Regions from separate parts of the Janthinobacterium sp. SUN120 genome, predicted to be linked through region 2. Evidence: predicted binding sites of a transcription regulator. Region 2 holds the regulator's gene; the other holds the start of a gene.
The links. The regulator LexA, encoded in region 2, represses DNA repair genes until DNA is damaged. The targets are predictions, from matches to a motif close to ACTGTATNNNNATACAGT.
Positions count from the first base shown of each region.

Region 1 (10,307 bases), 220 kb from region 2:
ACGACCATGTCCGACAGGTCTATGCTGCAACAGCATGGCAGGCAGCCGCATTACGTTCTGCCCGGGACGGGCACCATTGCTCCTGTGCAAGCCCCCCTACACCGCGCCGGCCTCGGGGGCGGGCTGAACGTCATTGGCAGCTCCCCCATCTTCCAGCGCCTGCTGCGCATGGTCGACGCCGTGGCGCCGACCCGCTGCACGGTGCTCATCAGCGGCCCCACAGGTTCCGGCAAGGAAATCATCGCCCAGCTCGTGCACCGGCAAAGCGGCGATCCCGGCGCACCCTTTGTCGATCTCAACTGCGGCGCCCTGCCGGAACACCTGATCGACGCCGAACTCTTCGGCCATACCAAGGGGGCATTTACGGGAGCGCTGAGCAGCCGCGCCGGTTTTTTCGCCCAGGCGGGACAAGGTACGCTGTTTCTCGATGAAATCGGCGAATTGCCGCTGGCGGTACAGAGCAAGCTGCTGCGCGTGCTCGAATCGCGCTGTTTCCGGCCGCTGGGCGGCGGCGATACGCAGCCGTTCAACGGCCGCATCGTGGCCGCCACCCATTGCGACCTGGCCGCGATGGTGCAGGCGGGCCGTTTCCGCGAAGACTTGTATTACCGGCTGGCGGTATTGAAACTCGACGTGCCGGGCCTGGACCAGCGCCGCGGCGACGTCGCCGCCCTCGCCGCGCACTTTGCCGGGCAGCAAAAGCGCCCCATCCGCTTTACCGCCACCGCCATGGAACGCCTCGGCCGGCATGCCTGGCCCGGACATATCCGCGAACTGCGCAACCTGGTGGAACGGCTGTCGATACTGGCCGAATCGGCGCTGATCGATGCCCACAGCCTGGAAGCGTTCCTGTCGGCGGGCAAGCCGCAGGACGCCGATCACACGCTGCTGGCGGAAGCCCTCATGCGGCTGGACGGAGACGACAAGCTGGCGGCCGCCGAACAATTGCTGATCGACTATGCGATGCGCCTTGCCGATGGCAACAAGACGACCGCGGCCCGCCACCTGGGCATCAACCGCAAGGTCATCGAACGCCGCGTGCATGGCGACGAGGAGCGCAGCAATTTCGCCCGCGTCTGCCTGCTGGAGGGACGCGCGCTGATCGAGGCGGCCCGCTTCAAGGAAGCCATCGAAGTGTTGCGCCGCGGCCTCACCTTGCTGGCCGCCGATGCGCATCCCTGCACCGCGCGCCGCCTGAGCTGCGACCTGCACCGCTGGCTGGCGATTTCACACCGTGGCATCAGCGGCTGGCAAAGCGCCGAAGCGCTCGCCTGCTACCAGCAGGCATTGCAGGAAGCGGCGGCGCTGGGCGACGAGGTGGAAATCACCGCCCTGCGGTTCGGCATCTGGAGCTCGCAACTGATGGCGCTGGACCTGGTGGCGGCGCGGGCAACGGCGCAAGACATGTTGCAGCGGGCGCAAGCGATAGGCGACACGGATTTGCTGTCGCAGGCCCACCTGGCCCTGGCCAACACGCTGTTCTGGCTCGGCGACTACCGCGAGACGCTGGCCTGCCTGGCGCGCGGGCACCTGCTGTGCGGCGCGGCAGCGGCCGACACGGGTGGACAGGGCCTGGACATCGCCGCGCTGTCGAGCACTTTCGAAGGCCTGTCCTGCTTCCAGAGCGGCGCCTTCCGGCGCGCGCGCGCGGTGATGGAACACCTGGCGTTGCGCGGCGGCGCCGACAACCCGCACCCCTTTCATCGCGCCATCGCGCTGCAAGGCGCCGCATGGCTGGCCTGCATGTTCGAGGACTGGGTCCGGCTGGCAAGCCTGGCGGCGGACCTGCAAACCGTCGCCAGCGAATACGGCTATCAATTCTACCTGGGGGTGGGCCAGATATTCCATGCCTGCGCATTGGCAACAGGCAACATCCATGCGCAGACCGAACAGCGCATCGCCGACGGCTACCAGCAATACATGCTGTGCGAAGGCGGCATGCTCTTCCATTCATTCCAGGCCTGGAAGCGGGGCGAACTGCTGCTGTCGGCAGGCCAGCCATTGCAAGCCCGGCAACTGCTGCACGGCGCCATCGAACTGGCGCTGGAACATGGCGAACGGGCCTATCTGGTCGAATTGCTCGACATGCATGCCCGGACGTGGATCGCGGTGGGCGACCTGGACAACGCGGAACGCGAACTGGGCAGTGCGCTGTCGACCGCCAAGGCGCTGGGCGCCGCGGCCGGCAGCCTGCTGGTGGCGACCCGCCTGGCGCAACTGCTGCTGCAGCGCGGCCGCCGGCACGAAGCACTCGATCACCTCACGCGCGCCTTGCGCGGCGTGGAACGCGACACGGCTTTTCCCCGGTTTGCCCAGGCGCTGCAGTTGCAGGCCGTCCTGGCGCAAACCATTTCCATGCCATGCCAACCTGAGGACCCGCAACATGAGCTATGTGCTGAACCACGATGACCTTGAATCGCTGTTGCTGGGCGCCTGCTTCTTCGGCAGCGGCGGCGGCGGCACGCTCGCTTCCGCGCGCAGCCTGCTGGCCCAGTTCCACGCCGGCGATTATTATCCGGACGCCCAGGTGCGCGTGGTCGGCGTCGACGAAGCCACCGCTGGCGAAACGGTCATGGTGGCTTACCTGGGTTCGCCCGTGGCGATCAATGGCGCCCATTTTCCGCAGGGCCCCGTCGACGCCGTGCTCGCCGTCAGGGAGCGCCTGGCGCTGGAAAATCGCACCTTGGCCTACCTGGCGCCGCCCGAGAGCGGCGCGCTGGGGTTTCTCGTCGCCTGCCTGGTCGCCGCCCGCCTGGGCCTGGCCGTGATCGACGCTGACGGGGCCGGCCGCGCCGTTCCCTCGCTGCCCCAGCTGACGTATGCGGCCGCGCACATCAATCCGCGCCCCGCCTTCCTCGTCAGCCAGACGGGGTTGCGCGTGGAACTCGACGTCCAGCCCAGCCAGGGCGTGAACGGCGCCCATGCCCACCAGCAAGACGTGGCAACGATCATCGACCAGATGATGCGCCCCATCGTCTCGCAGGCCGATTTCAAGCAGTTCGGCGGCCTGGCCATGTGGATCATGGCGCCGGCGGAGCTGGCCCGGGCGCTGCCCGTGCGCGGCACCCTGGGACGCGCCCTGCGCCTGGGCCGCGAACTGCAGGCAGGCCGCTTGCGCAGCGCGGAGGAAGTGGTCGATTATCTTGCGCGGCAATGCGACATGCGCGCCTGGCCATTGTTTCCACAGGGCACGTTCGTCGCCGCCGAAGTCGACTCGCGCAATGGCTTCGACCTGGGCAAGATCACCATCCGCGCGGGTGAGCGGCTTTGCACAGTCCTGTACCAGAACGAATCGCTGCTGGCCTGGGACAGCAGCCGCAGCACGCCCCTCTGCATGGCGCCCGACACCATCAGTTACTTTGTCGAGGGCGATGGCCAGGCCGTGTATTCGAATGGCGACTTGCTGCTGCCGGACGGCACGCTCAACCCGGCCTTGATGCAGCGCAAGGTGACGCTGCTGGGTCTGCAAGCCCATCCGGCATTGCGGGAACGGGACGGCCTGATACTCGACAGCTTCATGCAATTGATCAACGCCATCGGCTACCTGGGACCCTACGTGCCGCTCACGGGCAACGCCGGCGCAGCGGCAGGGAGCTCCGCATGAAGCCGCTGCGCATCTGCATCGTGGCGCCGGTGGCCACGTCCATCTACAACCAGCGCCTGCTCGACGCCATCGAGCCCGTGATGCCGCCCGATGTCGAAGTGTCCGTGCGCAATATTTCTACTGGGAACGACTGCATCGAATACCGCGTCGACTGGCTGCAAAACGGCTATCCGGTAGTGCAGCTGGCCAGGGAAATCGAACGCGAAGGCTATGACGGCATCTGGCTCAGCGACTTCGACATGTGCGGCGTGGAGGCAGCGCGCGAAGTGATCGACATCCCCATCCTCGGCGGCTTCCCGCCCGCCGCCTTTACCGCGCTGGCCCTCAGCCAGCGCCTGTCGATCATGACGATACTGCCCAGCACGCTCGCCATGCAGCAGGGCCACATGCAGACCTACGGCTTGCAGGACAGCTTCGCCTCCATCCGCTCCATCGACTGTCCCGTCGCCGACCTCGGCAAGCTGGACACGGTGGTCGAAAAAACCTTCAAGGCCGCCATGCTGGCCATACAGGAAGACGGCGCCCAGTCCATCCTGCTGGGCTGCACAGGCTTTGTCGGCGTCGCCGCGCGCGTCAGCGCGCAGCTGGAAGACGCGCTGCAGACCTATGTGCCGGTCATCGATCCGAACCAGGCAGGCTTCAGCTTCCTGGTGTCCCTCGTGCGCATGCGCCTGCGGCCCAGCCGCGCCTGCTACAGCAAGGATAGCTGAACCGCCGCACGCGCCCGCGTCACGCCATGCCGTGTCCCGGGCGCCCCCTCCCCGTCCTTGCCGCCTGCCGTTTTCGTCCATCCCGCTCAACAAGGGTGGACGATATCCGCCAACATTATTGCAACACGACAATGCAAATCCGCCCCATCCCTTGAAAATCAAGCACTTGGTCTTCTGGCACGCCCCTTGCTAAAGATCATGCTATCGGCGCTGGAGCAGCAGGCGCCGCAGCAGGCGGGCGGAGCACCTCAAGCGGTGCGCCGCACGCCCTCCAGGACCCAGCAAGGAGCACCGCGTGCCGACGACCATGGAAGTATCCACCACCCACGACAGCCTGACCAATCATGGCTTGCTGCACGGCCTGGCTGCCTTGCAAGATGGCAACACCGGCTGTGCCGACATCTGCATCGCCGTGCTCGACGGTCCCGTCGATACCAGCCATCCCTGCTTTGCCGGCGCCAGGCTGCAAACGCTCGACACACTCGCCACGGGTGCCAGCGGCAACGGCCGGGCATCGCAACACGGCACCCATGTCGCCAGTATCATCTTTGGCCAACCGGGCAGTCCCGTCACGGGCCTGGCTCCCCATTGTCGGGGCTTGATCCTGCCCATCTTTGCCGACCGCGCCGACGGCGCACTGACGCAATGCACGCAGCTCGACCTGGCCCGCGCCATCACCCAGGCCGTCGAGCACGGCGCGCACATCATCAATGTCAGCGGCGGCGAACTGTCCGACAGCGGCGCCGCCGATGGCCTGCTGCAAAAAGCCATACAGCTGTGCCATGAACGCAACGTCCTGCTGGTCGCCGCGGCGGGCAACGACGGCTGCGATTGCCTGCACATCCCCGCCTCCATCAAATACACGCTGGTCGTCGGCGCACTGGACCGGCAAGGCGCGCCCATGCCCAACAGCAACTGGGGCGAAGCCTATCGCGCGCGCGGCATCATGGCGCCCGGCACCGACATCCTCGGCGCCGCTCCCGCAGGGCGCGTGCGGCTCAGCAGCGGCACCAGCTTTGCCACCCCGATCGTCTCGGCCATCGCAGCCTTGCTGCTATGCCGGCAACACCAACATGGGGATCGTCCTGACCCTCGTGGAGTTTGCAGCGCATTGCTGCAAAGCGCAACGCGTTGCAACACCAATGGCGAGCTGGACTGTCGCCGCCTCCTGACTGGGACATTGAATGTGCCGGGCGCCACTCAACTATTATTAAAAGGGAAAATTGAAATGTCAGACGATACTGTGATTGAAGCGAGCCCAGCCAATGCCGACACTTCCGCGCAGGCGCATCCGCTCAGCATTCCCATGCTGGAAACCCCCTCCCTGGCCAACCTTGCGGGCCCTTCCGGCGCGACGCGGCAAGGCATCGCCGCTTCCGGCATCGATGCCTCCGATTGCGGCTGCGGCGGCAGCGCCAAGGGGCCAACGCTGGTGTATGCGCTGGGCAACCTGGGCGTCGACTTCGGCAGCGAAGCGCGCCGCGATTCCTTCGTCCAGGCCATGCCACCAGGCAGGGACAATCCAGGCGATCCGCAGCAATTGATCGAATTCCTGCGCGCAAAGCCATATTTCCGCCAATCATTGACCTGGACCGTCAACCTGGACGCCACGCCGATTTACGCGGTCGTCCCCGTCGGTCCGTATGCCGACATGACCTATGAACTGCTGTTCGAGGCCTATGTCGGCACCATCGATGGCCTGGTCGTCATGAATTCGTTTCCAGGCGTAATCTCGGGCGCCGCCAGGCTGATGTCCGGCCAGGTCGTTCCAGTGATCCAGCCGGCCATCCGGGGCATGTTCAGCTGGAATGTGCCGCAGTTGATCGACAGCCTGATGGCGGTGCAGGACAGCCTGGACATCAACAGCAGCAACACGGGCGCGCGCCTGGAAAACTTCCTGAACCGTATCTATTACGACTTCCGCAACCTGGGCGTCACGGGCATGGACCGCGCGCTCAACTTCTCGGCCACGAATGCCATGCAAGCGGCGGAAATGCTGGCCAAGACCACGGGCATGCAGCTCGATACCATCGTCGTGCAACAGAGTCCCGTGTGCCGCCCGGGCTCCGAGTGCTACGACATCATCATGACCTTCTTCAACCCGGAAAACCTGCAGGTAGCCAACACGGTCGCCCGCTTCGCCGTCGACGTCAGCGATGTGATACCGGTCAGCGTCGGCGCAGTGCGCTACTGGTCGCAACGCTGACGTCAACAGCATTTGAATTGTCGGGGCACGTGGGCGCAGCAATGCGTGCACGCGCTTCAGCATACGGTCGTTGGCGGGAAACGATCAGCACCGTACTTCGGTACGCACACCCATTGCCGTTGCCCGCGGCGGCGCCATCACAAGGAGTTTTAAAATGAACAATCTGCCATTGCAAGCCAAAGCCGTACAACGCAGCCCCAGCATCTCCGCCATCAGCCAGGGTATCGCCCCTTCCGGCATTCCCTGCACCCTGTGCAAAGCGGCTTGCGGCGCCTTGAGCGGCATCGCACAGCAACTCTGCCTGGCTGCTTGCGCCAGCACCGTTTGCTGATCCAGCCAGCAAGATCGAGCCGTTCCGGCTAAGCCCGGCATGCCTGCGGGCGATGAGTTTCTCGTCGCCCGCTCCCCCTGCCGGCATCCCCCACGACGGAAGCAGGACGGCGATGCGACTCGCCACCAAACCCGCCTGTTTCGCGCAGCGCACATGCCCTTGCGCGTGCCCGTGTCAACGCACAAGCGCGCGCCCCGCACTGCTTGCGCTAAAACAAATCCAGCTGCCCCGCATTACCCTTTTTTACTTTTGCACCCAGCGGCGGCACCACCAGCGGCCGGCGGAACTGCGTGCAATCGAGCTGCTTGAAGCGGCCGCCCTTGCCGTGCAAGCCCAGCCGGTGCACGGCCTTTTCAAAGCGCTGGCGGATGAGATCAGCCCACACGCCCTCGCCCCGCATGCGCGTACCGAACGCGCTGTCGTAATCCTTGCCGCCACGCATTTCGCGCACCCGGTTCATCACGCGCTGGGCCCGTTCCGGGAAGTGCGCTTCCAGCCATTGCTGGAACAGCGGGCTCACTTCCCACGGCAGGCGCAGCACCACGTAATGGGCGTGGATGGCGCCCGCGTCGCGCACGGCTTCGAGCAACTGCTCGATTTCCGGTTCCGTCACGAACGGGATGATGGGCGCGATGCTCACGCCCACGGGGATGCCCGCCTCCGTCAGGGTGCGGATGGTGCGCAGCCGCCGCGCCGGAGCGGCCGCGCGCGGTTCCAGGGTGCGCGCGATGGCCGGGTCGAGCGTGGTGACAGTGACGGCCACGGCGGCCAGGCGCCTGGCCGCCATCGGTGCCAGAATGTCGATATCGCGCTCGATCAGCGACGATTTCGTGATCAGCGCCACGGGGTGGTCGCACTCGTGCAGCACTTCCAGCACGCGCCGCGTCAGTTGCCGTTCGCGTTCGCACGGCTGATATGCATCCGTGTTCACGCCCAGGGCGATCGGTTCGGGCACATACGAGGGCTTGGCCAGTTCGCGGCGCAAGAGTTCGGGGGCGTTCACCTTGGCGTAGATGCGGCTTTCGAAGTCCAGGCCCGGCGACAGGCCCAGATAGCTGTGCGTAGGGCGGGCAAAGCAATAAATGCAACCGTGTTCGCAACCCCGGTACGGGTTCAGAGAGACGTTGAACGGCAAATCGGGCGAAGCGTTGCGCGTGAGAATGGTGCGCGCCTGCTCGTCGCTGACCTGCGTCTTCCAGGTGGGAGGCCCCGCCTCCCCGGCCGCCTCATCCATGCCGCCCACGCCCCAGCCATCATCGAAACCGCCGCGCGCGTGCACCTCGTAGCGCCCTTGCAGGTTCGACACGGCGCCGCGGCCCTTGTGGGCTTTCAGCGATTGCGGCGGCAACATGGCTTGCCCGGCGAAGCTGTCATCGTGCTCTGGAATGATTGCTTTCATGAACGGCCCCATCAACTGTATATACGTACAGTATACTATGCCGCTGCGCGGGCAAGATCAAGGGCTGGCGTGATGCCGTTTCAAGCTTTTTCACCGTGCGGCATGACATAGCTCAACTGCTGTGCGACAAAGCCGTCAAATGCCGCGATCAGGGGAACGAAGCGGGCCGCGTCCTGCTCCAACTGCATCAGGGCATAGCACGTCGCTTCCAGGGTCGATAACTGGTCTGGCGCGTGCGCCTTGCGGATCAGGTAATGGGATGCGGGCGTGTCGCGCAGGGGCAGGCGCGGCAGCTGTTGCAACGGGGGATTCAGATACAGCATCTTGCGGCTCTTGCGCCAGGTCGCGTCCAGCACCACCAGCCGCACGCGGGCAAGATCGAGCAAGCTGGCTGGATCGAGCGTCGGCGGCGGGGCGATGCCCAGCGAACGGTCGCCGGGCGTATCCGGGTACAGCAGCACGTTGTGCTTGTCGGCCAGCAATTCGGCGAGCGTATCGGCGGCAAACTGCTCGCCCGTCAGCATGCGGCTGTTCGGCAGGCTCAGGTGCAGCAGGCGGGCACTGCCCTTGGCATTGTGCACTTCCAGCGGATGCTGCAGGATCAGCACTTCCACCGCGTGGGAAACGGGGGCGATCCAGCGGCAGATGCAGCTGGAGACGGCGCGCAGGCAGGCTGGGCAGCGCGCGCGTTTGGCCGGTTCAGCCAGGGAGGACGATGCAGCGCCAGGGCTGGCGGGATGGCTGGCGGGATGGCTAGAGCTAAGGCTGGAGGTACGGCGGGTGGTCATGGCGGAGCGCGTTCGCGGCTGTCTTCAAGCCGCGATTGTAGCGCCCGCACCATGCCAAGGGGGAATCTGCGTTTAAGAATCCGTGCTTAAAACTCTTCCCATTCGTCGGCGCCCGAGGCCACCGGCGTCTTCGGCGTGCGTGCGCGCACCGCGTCCGCTTGCGCCGCCTTGTCCGGCGAGGTCGCGGTCACGGCGGGTGCTGGCGCGCGGGATGCTGGCGCGCGTCCCATGGCGGGCTGCGTGGCGGGCCGCATGGCAGCTCGCGTGGCAGCCGCTACTGGCGCAGACGCCGTCACGGACGGGCTGCTACGGGCGGCAGCATATTGCTGCGTGGCATCGAGCTTGAACACGCCCACGACCTCGGCCAGCCTGGCCGCCTGTTCCTGCATGGATTCGGCCGCCGCGGCCGCTTCTTCCACCAGGGCCGCGTTTTGCTGCGTCACCTGGTCCATCTGGCCGATGGCCTGGTTGACTTGTTCGATGCCGGCGCGCTGTTCATCGCTGGCGTCGGTGATCTGGTTCATGATCTGCGTCACGTGGCTGATGCTTTGCACGATCTCGTCCATGGTGCGGCCCGCCTTGTCCACCAGTTGCGAACCGGCCTCGACCTTTTGCACGGAATCGTCGATCAAGCCCTTGATTTCCTTGGCCGCCGCGCTGGAGCGCTGCGCCAGGTTGCGCACTTCGGAGGCCACGACGGCAAAACCGCGGCCCTGCTCACCGGCCCTGGCCGCTTCCACGGCCGCGTTCAGGGCCAGGATATTCGTCTGGAAGGCGATGGCGTCGATGACGCTGATGATGTCGACAATCTTGCGCGAGGAATCGTTGATCGAGCCCATGGTGCTGACCACTTCCGACACCACCACGCCGCCCTTGCTGGCTATCTGCGAGGCGTCGATGGCCAGCTGGTTGGCGCTGCGCGCATTGTCCGCATTGAGTTTCACGGTGGAGGTCAGCTCTTCCATGGACGACGCCGTCTCTTCCAGCGAGCTGGCCTGCTCTTCCGTGCGTGACGACAAGTCCAGGTTACCGGCGGCAATTTCGCTCGACGCCGTGCTGATCGATTCGGTACCGGCGCGCACCTGGCCCACGATACTCACCAGTTTATCGTTCATGTTTTTCAGCGCATGCATCAATTGCCCCGTCTCATCGCGGCTTTCCACGACGATATGGCTGGTCAGGTCGCCAGCGGAAACGGCTTCCGCCACCTCGACGGCACGCGTGATGGGACGCGTGATCGAGCGCGTGATCCAGTAGGCGCAGGCGATG
Region 1 is NZ_JAPUBW010000002.1:316,668-326,974, forward strand. Features, by position in the region: gene O0879_RS11170 (sigma-54 dependent transcriptional regulator) at 7-2,409, shown strand; gene O0879_RS11175 (DUF917 domain-containing protein) at 2,384-3,604, shown strand; gene O0879_RS11180 (aspartate/glutamate racemase family protein) at 3,601-4,314, shown strand; gene O0879_RS11185 (S8 family serine peptidase) at 4,610-6,520, shown strand; gene O0879_RS11190 (hypothetical protein) at 6,675-6,851, shown strand; gene O0879_RS11195 (PA0069 family radical SAM protein) at 7,060-8,202, opposite strand; gene O0879_RS11200 (tRNA-uridine aminocarboxypropyltransferase) at 8,331-9,038, opposite strand; gene O0879_RS11205 (methyl-accepting chemotaxis protein) at 9,125-10,307, opposite strand, start outside.
Region 1: O0879_RS11195 (PA0069 family radical SAM protein) is a predicted target of LexA. The motif match lies at 8,265-8,282, and genes of this name have one in related genera.

Region 2 (10,307 bases):
GCGCGGCATCGAGCACGTGATGGCGGTGCAGCTGCAAGGCAGCTATTTTCCTGTCAGCGAAGCGGCCATGGCGGCCAGCATCGAGTACCGCACCCTGGCGCCCGGCGAAGCCGTCGAGGTGGATGGCGCGCGCGTGCGCGGCGCGGAAATGAACCACCCAGTCGTCAATCTCGGCTACCGCATCGACTGCGGCGGCGCCGCGCTGTTTTTCAGCGGCGACCATGAACCGTTCTACAACCTGCATCCGCCCGGCCATGCCGAGCACGCGGCCTGCGCGGCGCGCAATGCGCAGCGCCAGGCCGGCATCGATGCGCTAGTCGCCGGCGTCGATGCGCTGATCATGGATTGCTCGTACACGCGCGAGGAATACCCGGGAAAGCAGGGCTGGGGCCACGGCACCTTCGACGCCGCCTTCGACCTCGCCCTGCGCTGCGGCGCGCGGCGCCTGTACTGCACCCACCACGAACCGACCCGCAGCGACGAGCAGCTGGAAGCCGTGTTTGCCGACGTGATGGGGCGCTACAGCAGCCGCCTCAATGGCCTGCAAGTGTTCCTTGCCTACGAGGGGCTGACGGTGGAACTGGCCGGCGCATAAAAAAAGGGAGCCGCGAGGCTCCCTTTTTACTGGCGTTGGCTATCCATTACATGATGTGGTGGCCAATCCACCACGCGACTGCTGCGACGAAGGCCGACGCGGGAATCGTGAAGATCCAGGCCCAGACGATATTGCCCGCCACGCCCCAGCGTACGGCCGACATTTTTTGCGACGAGCCGACGCCGACGATGGCGCCCGTGATGGTGTGCGTGGTCGACACGGGAATGCCCAGCGCCGTCGAGACGAACAGGGTGATCGCGCCGCCCGTTTCGGCGCAGAAGCCGCCGACCGGTTTCAACTTGGTGATCTTCTGACCCATGGTCTTGACGATGCGCCAGCCACCGAACAGGGTGCCGAAGCTGATGGCCGTGTAGCACGAAATGATGACCCACATCGGCGGCATGGCATCGGCCGCGCTCGAGTAGCCGGCGGCGATCAGCAGCATCCAGATGATGCCGATGGTTTTTTGCGCATCGTTGCCGCCGTGGCCCAGGCTGTAGGCGGCGGCCGATACCAGCTGCAGGCGGCGGAACCACTTGTCGACCTTGCGCGGCGTCGAACGCACGAAGATCCACGACACGAGCAGCATCATGATGGAACCGAATACAAAGCCCAGCACCGGTGCGATCACGATGAAGGCCACCGTTTTCCACAGACCGGCCGCGACCAGCGCGCCCGTGCCGGACTTGGCGACGGCGGCGCCCACCAGGCCGCCGATCAGCGCGTGCGAGGACGACGAAGGAATCCCGTAGTACCAGGTAAACAAATTCCAGAAGATGGCGCCCATCAGCGCGCCGAAGATCACGTACTGGTCGATCACCGCCGGGTCGATTGTTCCCTTTCCCACCGTGGCGGCCACGGTCAGCTGGTGGAACACGAAGATGGCGACGAAGTTGAACGTGGCGGCCATGGCAACCGCGGTCTGCGGTTTCAATACGCCCGTCGAGACCACCGTGGCGATCGCGTTGGCGGCATCGTGGAAGCCGTTCATGAAGTCAAACAGCAGTGCGAGGACGATCAACAGGCCTAGCACGTAGATGCTGATTTGTATGGTCATTGTAGTTTCTTTTCTGATTCTGGTTCAGGACAGGCCCAACGCTTACGCGTTTTCGACGATGATGCCTTCGATAATATTGGACACATCTTCGCAACGGTCGGTCACGGTTTCCAGAATTTCGTAGATCGCTTTCAGCTTGATCAGGTTGCGCACGTCCGGCTCGTCGCGGAACAGCTTGGACATGGCGGCGCGCATCACGTGGTCGGCGTCCGATTCCAGGCGGTCGATCTCTTCGCAGATGGCGACGATCTTGCGCGAGTTGTCCATGTTGTGCAGCATGGCGACGGCGTCGCGCACTTTTTCGGTACAGGCCAGTACCAGTTCGGCCAAGCGCTTGGCTTCCGGCGTGACGGCCTTCAGGTCGTACAGCGAGACGGTTTGCGCCGCATCTTCCAGCAGGTCGAGGATATCGTCCTGGCGCGTGATCAGCTGATGGATGTCATCGCGGTCGATCGGCGTGATGAAGGTCTTGTGCAGCATTTCCACGGTGGCGTAGGTGACTTTGTCCGCCTGTTTCTCGATGCTTTCGATCGCATGCACGCGGTTTTCCAGGTCATCGAAATTGGTCATCAGGCCGAGCATCTCTTTGGCGCCCTTGACGCACAATTCCGCGTGCTGGTTAAACAATTCAAAAAACTTGCCCTCAGTGGGCATCAAGCGTCCAAACATGTCATTCTCCGTTAAGCATTGAGTCGTGTTATTTACTACAGAAAGCCGCCCCTTTTGATGAAGGGGCGGCCAATGGAATATCAGTGCTGCTGTGTTAGTCGCCTTGGTAAAGCGCCAGGCCACCACTGTAATTGCCAAATTTGGTGTACTGCCCCATGAAGGTGAGGCGGATGCTGCCGATTGGACCGTTACGTTGTTTACCGATGATGATTTCGGCCGTTCCCTTGTCCGGCGAGTCGGGGTTATACACCTCGTCGCGGTAAATGAACAGGATCACGTCGGCATCCTGCTCAATAGCGCCCGATTCGCGCAAGTCGGACATGACAGGACGTTTGTTCGGGCGTTGCTCCAGCGAGCGGTTCAGCTGGGACAGCGCAATCACGGGGCAACCGAGTTCTTTCGCCAGGCCTTTCAAGCCCCGTGAAATCTCGGAAATCTCCGTGGCGCGGTTGTCGCCCGGCGTATTGGCCGACATCAGCTGCAAGTAATCGACGATGATCAGGCCCAGCTTGCCGCATTGACGCGACAAACGGCGCGATCGGGCGCGCAACTCGATGGAATTCAAGGCCGGCGTTTCATCGATGTACAACTGCGCGTCGTTCATCTTCTGGATCGCATTCGTCAGGCGCGGCCAGTCTTCGTCGTTCAGGCGGCCCGTGCGCAGGCGATGCTGGTCGAGCTGTCCGACGGAGCCGAGCATACGCATGGCCAGCTGGGCGCCGCCCATCTCCATCGAGAACACGGCCACGGGCAAGCCGCTGTCGATGGCCACGTTTTCGCCGATGTTGACGGAAAACGCCGTCTTGCCCATCGACGGACGGCCCGCCACGATCACCAGGTCGCCCGGCTGCAGACCGGAAGTCATGCGGTCGAGGTCGATGAAACCGGTGGGCACGCCCGTGATTTCACTCTGGTTGTCGCGGCTGTACAGTTCGTCGATGCGCTCGACTACCTGCGTCAGCAAGGGCTGGATGGCGGTCCAGCCCTGGGCGCCGCGCGCGCCCTCTTCGGCGATGGCGAAAATCTTCGATTCGGCCTCGTCAAGCATCTGCTTGACTTCCTTGCCCTGCGGGCTGAAAGCCGTGCCGGAGATATCGTCGGCGACGGTAATGAGTTTACGCAGCACGCCGCGGTCGCGCACGATCTCGGCGTAGCGCCGGATGTTCGCGGCCGATGGCGTGTTTTGCGCCATGGCGTTCAGGTAAGCGAGTCCGCCCACATCATCGGCCTTGCCGAGCTGGGTCAGGGTTTCAAAAACAGTAATGACATCGGCTGGCTTGGAAGCGTTAACCATCTTGACGATTTGCTCGAAGATGATGCGATGGTCATAGCGATAGAAATCCTCCGCATGCATGAAGTCGGCGATGCGGTCATATGCGGCATTGTCGCGCAGCAGACCACCGATAACGGATTGTTCTGCTTCGATCGAATGCGGCGGAATACGGAGGGAATCCAGTTGCGGATCAGAGGGGGCGTTCATGGCGCGAATTATACCCGCTTCGGCGTGCTGGCAAAAATAAAGGGCTGAAATTGAGCGAAAAAAAGGCCACAAAAAAGCCGGGCGAACCCGGCTTTTCATAGTGCTTTACAGTACGGTAGCGCTTGCGGGCCAGGCCCGCAGACGATTACGCGTTCGCGTCTGGAACGACAGCGATAACAACTTCCACAACCACGTCGGTATGCAGAGCAACCGAAACGTTGTGCTCGCCAACGATCTTCAGCGGGCCGGTAGGCATGCGGATTTGTGCTTTTTCAACAGCAAAACCTTGCTTGGTCAGCGCTTCAGCGATGTCGAAGTTGGTGACGGAACCGAACAGACGGCCATCAACACCAGCTTTTTGAGCAACTTGAACGGTCAGGCCGCTCAGTTTTTCGCCCTGGGCTTGCGATGCGGCCAGTTTAGCGGCAGCAGCTTTTTCCAGTTCGGCGCGCTTGACTTCGAATTCAGCCACAGCGGTTGCCGTAGCACGACGTGCCAGGCGTTGCGGGATCAGGAAGTTACGTGCGTAACCGTCTTTGACTTTGACGACTTCGCCGAGGTTACCGACGTTAACAACTTTTTCTAACAGAATGATTTGCATAGTTCTTCTCCAGGAATATCTGACCGATTAAGCGTGGTGCAGATCGGTGTATGGCAGCAGCGCGAGGAAGCGAGCGCGCTTGATTGCGGTGTCAACTTGGCGCTGGTAATGCGCTTTGGTACCGGTCAGGCGTGCTGGCATGATCTTGCCGTTTTCTTGGACGAAGTCTTTCAGCGTGTCGACGTCTTTGTAGTCGACTTGCTCAACGTGAGCTGCGGTGAAGCGGCAGAACTTCTTGCGTTTGAACAACGGGTTTTGCTGTTTGCGTTTTTCTTTAAGCTTGAGCTTATTTTTGTCGAACTTTTTACCGAATGCCATGTCAGGCTCCTGTATCTAAAATGCGCTAGTCAGAATTGACTGCACTAAAATCAATGATGTGAAACACCAAACTCTTGCTGTTGCGGCTCTTCCTGGCCAGGAAACCCGTGAACTGATACACCCCGCCCAAGCTTGCCTGGCTGAACCGGCCTGAGATTTCGCCAGCGGCTAGCGCGGCAACATCAAACTCGGTCAAACGGGCAATTCCTGCTTCCATCTGCTGCGAACTGTGTTGCAATACTGCATTCACAATCGGCAGCCCTGCCGGGGTATAGCGCAATATTTCGCGCTCGGCAATGATGGCGGTTACTTGTAGCTGGTTCAGCGCACGATCCTGGTCAAGAATTAAGCTGCTGCTGCGGCTGGAGCGGCTGCTGGTGCTTCGGTGCGGTGGCTTTTGGCCGCGTCTTCGCGTTGTACCGATTTCATCATCGGCGAAGGAGCTGTTTCAGCTTTCTTCATTTTAACGGTCAGGTGACGCAACACGGCATCATTGAATTTGAATGCTGTTTCCAACTCGACCAGGGTCTCGTTGTCGCATTCGATGTTCAGGCAGATGTAGTGTGCTTTAGGCAGCTTTTGGATCGAGTAAGCCATTTGACGGCGACCCCAATCTTCCACGCGGTGAACCGAACCGCCGCGGGTGGTTACGCTGGCTTTGTAGCGTTCGATCATCGCGGGCACTTGCTCGCTTTGGTCCGGATGGACGATAAAGACTATTTCATAATGACGCATGCAAACTCCTTCAGGTCGGATTGATAATCGCCCACCCCGGCGTCAAGACGGGTGTGGGAAGGTCAGCCGAAGATTATAACCGCCTTTTGCAAACGTTTCAATCATTCCTTCCACATGGGCCCGAAAAGCCCGCGCGCCACTGTGCCTTCCGCCCGTGGACAAGTATTTCTTGCGAAATTCGCCCAAAACACGGAAATCCCCTTGCATAGTGGGCGATACTGTACAAAAATACAGACTGTTCATATAGACAGCATTTTAGTATGCACCCACCGCTCATGATCAAGCTGACAGCACGACAAGAACAAATCCTGAACCTGATCAAGGACGCGATTGAAAACACGGGCTTCCCTCCCACCCGTGCCGAAATCGCCAATGAACTGGGTTTCAAATCGGCCAACGCGGCCGAAGAGCATTTGCAGGCCCTGGCCCGCAAGGGCGCGATCGAGATTTCGCCCGGCACCTCGCGCGGCATCCGCCTGATCGGCGCAGCCGCCGAAGCGCTGCCGTCGAGGGTGCCGGCAGCGCTGCTGATGTCGCTGCCCCTGATCGGCCGGGTAGCGGCCGGTTCGCCCATCCTGGCGCAGGAAAACCTGGAAGCGAGCTACAACGTCGACCCGGCCCTGTTTTCGGCCAAGCCCGACTTCCTGCTGAAGGTGCGCGGCTGGTCCATGCGCGACGCCGGCATCATGGATGGCGATTTGTTGGCTGTCAAGAAGGTCGACAGCGCCAAGAATGGCCAGATCGTCGTGGCCCGCATCGGCGACGAAGTGACCGTCAAGCGCTACAAGAAGACGGGTTCCGTCATCGAATTGCTACCGGAAAACCCGGACTTCAAGGTGATTACCGTGTCGCCGGAAGATGAGTTTGCACTGGAAGGGCTGGCTGTCGGCCTGATGCGCAGCTGGCATTAAATCACTGCAGCTAAAGAAAGGGCCGCAACAGCATGACTGTTGCGGCCCTTTCTACATACTGCGCGGCTGTTTAGGCGTCCAGCGCATTTTTGAAGTCATCCAGTAAATCGGCCTCATCCTCGATACCGACGGAGACGCGGATCAGGGATTCGGCGATGCCCATGCTGGCGCGCCGCTCGGCACCCATCTCATAGAAAATCGTGTGGGCGACGGGAATGACCAGGGTGCGCGTGTCGCCGAGATTGCTCGCTGGAATGGCAAGATTGAGACGGTTGAGGAAATCGAAGCAATCGATGCCGTCCTTTAATTCAAAGCTGAACAGCGAGCCATAGCTGCGGAACAAGTCCGTCGCCAGCGCGTGCTGCGGGTGCGACGCCAAACCCGGGTAATGCACGGCCGCCACTCTCGGGTCCGCCTGCAGCATGGTGGCCAGCGCCAGGGCGTTCGAACAGGTGCGGTCCATGCGCAAGGCCATGGTTTCCGCGCCGACGGCGATATGGTGCGCCGCTTCCGGCCCCAGGGACGCGCCGAAGTCGCGCAAGGCCTTGGCGCGGATTTGCGCGATGCCCCACTGTGCGGGCGCCGCCTTCTTGTAATTCTCGAAGATGTTCGGATACTGCGTCCAGTCGAACACGCCCGTGTCCGTCAAGCTGCCGCCCAGCGCATTGCCGTGGCCGCCGATGGATTTCGTCAAGGCATTGACCACCAGGCCCGCGCCCACGGCTTTCGGACGGAACAGGTATGGCGTCGTCATCGTATTGTCGACAATGTACAAGATGCCCTTCTCGCGGCACAAGTCGCCGATTTTCTTCAGGTCGGCGATCTGCGTGCGCGGATTGGCAATAGTTTCCACGAAAACAATCCGCGTGGCCGGCGTGATGGCGGCAGCCACATTGGCCACGTCGGTGGCGTCGACGAACGACACGGCGATGCCCTGCCCCGTCACCGTTTGCCACAGGCTGTTGGTGTTGCCAAACAAAAAGGCCGACGATACGACATGGTCGCCCGCGCGCAGCAAGGATTGCACCACGGCACCGATGGCGCCCATGCCGGTGGCGAAGCACAGGGTCGCCACGCCGTCTTCCATCTTGTTGACCTTGTCTTCCAGCGCGGAAACGGTCGGATTGCCCTGACGGCCATAGCGGAAACCCGGTTCCTTGCCCTGGAACACGGAAGCGAGCTGGCGCGCATCGGCGTAACCAAAGGCAACGGAAGTGTGCACGGGCTTGTGCAGGGAGCCATGTTCGATGCCCTTGCGGCGGTCGTTATGCAGGATGGTGGTGGTAAAGCCGTAGTTTTTTTTATCGTTCATGATCGCGGAGAAAAAAATGCCCGGCATCGGCCGGGCAGCTTACTTATGCTTCTGTTGTCGCCAGGTTCAGGTTCAGCTGGGAACGCGGCGTATCTTCGGGCGCTGCCGCCTTCGGATGGTGACGCGCATATTCCAGGCGGTCCAGGTATTCCTGCGATACGTCGCCCGTCACGTACACGCCATCGAAGCACGAAGCCTCGAAGTTGGTCAGAGCCGGGTTGACGTCGGCGATAGCCTGTTTCAGCGCGCCGATATCCTGGTACACGAGGTAATCGGCCGTGATTTCACGGCACACTTCTTCCGTCGTGCGGCCGTAGGCGATCAGTTCGTCGCGCGTCGGCATGTCGATGCCGTACACGTTCGGGTAAATCACCGGTGGCGCGGCCGAAGCGAAGATGACCTTCGTCGCGCCCGCTTCGCGCGCCATCTGCACGATTTCACGGCTGGTGGTGCCGCGCACGATGGAATCGTCGACCAGCAGCACCACTTTATCCTTGAATTCGGACGGAATCGCGTTGAGCTTCTGGCGCACGGACTTCTTGCGCGCCGCCTGGCCCGGCATGATGAAGGTGCGGCCGATGTAGCGGTTCTTGATGAAGCCTTCGCGGTATTCGATGTTCAGCGCCATGGCCAGCTGGATGGCAGCCGGACGCGAGGAATCGGGAATCGGCATGACCACGTCGATATGCACGCCAGGCAATTCGGCGCGGATCTTTTCAGCCAGGTACTCGCCCATTTTCAGGCGCGTAGCGTACACGGAGGCGCCGTCGATGACGGAATCGGGACGGGCCAGGTAGACGAACTCGAATACGCACGGGTTCAGGCTGGCATTGTCGGCGCACTGGGCGCTGTGCAATTGCTTGTCAGCATCGATGAAGACGGCTTCGCCGGGACCGATATCGCGCACGAAGCGGAAGCCCATGCCTTCCAGGGCCACGGATTCGGAAGCGATCAGGTATTCGGGACCCTGTTCCGTTTCATTGATGCCCAGGCACAGCGGACGGATGCCATGCGGGTCGCGGAAGGCCAGCAAGCCCACGCCGGCGATTTGCGCGACGGCAGCGTAGCCGCCCTTGACGCGGCGGTTCAGCACGGTAACGGCCTTGAAGATGGCTTCCGGGTCCAGGTTCAGGCCCGTCGTCGCTTCCTGGATTTCATGCGCCAGCACGTTGAGCAGCACTTCCGAATCGGAATCGGTATTGATGTGGCGGCGGTCGTTCTTGAACATTTCCAGCTTCAACTGTTCCCAGTTGGTCAGGTTGCCATTGTGCGCCAGGGTGATGCCGAACGGCGCATTCACATAGAACGGCTGTGCTTCCTCTTCGCTCGACGAACCGGCCGTCGGGTAGCGGCAATGGCCGATGCCCGTCGTGCCTTGCAGCGAACGCATGTTGCGCGTACGGAAGACGTCACGCACGAGCCCATTGGCCTTGTGCATGGAAAACATACTGCTGTGATTGGTCGCAATCCCTGCCGCGTCCTGACCGCGATGTTGCAGGAGCAACAATGCATCATAGAGCAATTGATTGACAGGTTGATGGGAAACGACGCCGACGATGCCACACATGGTGTGCTCCTAAACTGTGCTACTGATTTTAAAAAAATTCAAAATTTCACATGCTGCGCGTAAGCGGCAGGCAGATAAGGCTTGATGGCTCGCGCGCCCTGCTCCGCGAGCGGGCTGAGCTGCGCGTTTTTCCAGAATGGCTGCTGCGGTATGGACGTCATGCCACACAAGATGACGGCGGTCAGCACGATCACAAGGCCCCGCGCCACGCCGAACAGGCTGCCCAGGGTGCGGTCGGCCAGGCTCAGGCCCGTCACCTTGACCAGCGCGTCGACCGTCATGGACAGCAATCCCATCAAAATACGCACACCGATGAACAGCACCACGAAAGCCAGCAACAAACGGATGGCTTCGCCCGGCACGGCTTCCGGAAGGAATTTCGCCAGGGTGGCGCCATAGGCATTGGCAATGACGAAAGCCACGACCCAGCTGACCAATGACAATATTTCCTTGACCAGGCCGCGCATCATGCTGATCAGCACGGACGTCACCAGCACGAACAGCACCAGGTAATCGAAGATCGTCACGCCCGTTCAGCCTTGCAACATCACGCCGGTACCAGGCTGCCGCCCAAGCCCAGCTTTTGCAGCTTGGCGCGGGTCTTTTCGGCGTCTTCGCGGCTGCCGAACGGCCCCACGCGCACGCGGATACGTTCGCCCGCCGGGCTGGAGACTTTCTGCGTGTACGACTTGATGCCCGCCTCTCGCAGCTTGTCCTGCAATTCGTCAACCTTGTCCTGCGTCGCCAGCGCCGCCACCTGCACCACGAACTTGCCGCTGCCGGCGTCGTGCGCCTTGTCCTGCACCTTCTCTTGTGGCTTGTCCTGCGGCTTGCCTTCCAGGATGGCCAGCGCGCGCGCGGCATCGTCGGCCGATTGCGCCGGCTTGGCAGGCTTAGTCTCGGGCTTGGTTTCCGGTTTTACTTCATGCTTGGGTTCCGGCTTGGACTCGTGTTTCGGCTCGGCCTTGGGTTCCGGCTTGGTTTCGTGCTTCGGTTCCGGTTTTGGCTCCACCTTGACCGGCTTGGGCTCAGGTTTCGGTTCCACGTAGGCTGGCTTGACCG
Region 2 is NZ_JAPUBW010000002.1:539,195-549,501, forward strand. Features, by position in the region: gene O0879_RS12110 (MBL fold metallo-hydrolase) at 1-595, shown strand, start outside; gene O0879_RS12115 (inorganic phosphate transporter) at 642-1,652, opposite strand; gene O0879_RS12120 (DUF47 domain-containing protein) at 1,695-2,321, opposite strand; gene O0879_RS12125 (replicative DNA helicase) at 2,416-3,801, opposite strand; gene rplI (50S ribosomal protein L9) at 3,947-4,402, opposite strand; gene rpsR (30S ribosomal protein S18) at 4,430-4,720, opposite strand; gene priB (primosomal replication protein N) at 4,746-5,045, opposite strand; gene rpsF (30S ribosomal protein S6) at 5,066-5,455, opposite strand; gene lexA (transcriptional repressor LexA) at 5,731-6,366, shown strand; gene O0879_RS12155 (cystathionine gamma-synthase family protein) at 6,437-7,678, opposite strand; gene purF (amidophosphoribosyltransferase) at 7,722-9,245, opposite strand; gene O0879_RS12165 (CvpA family protein) at 9,284-9,772, opposite strand; gene O0879_RS12170 (SPOR domain-containing protein) at 9,793-10,307, opposite strand, start outside.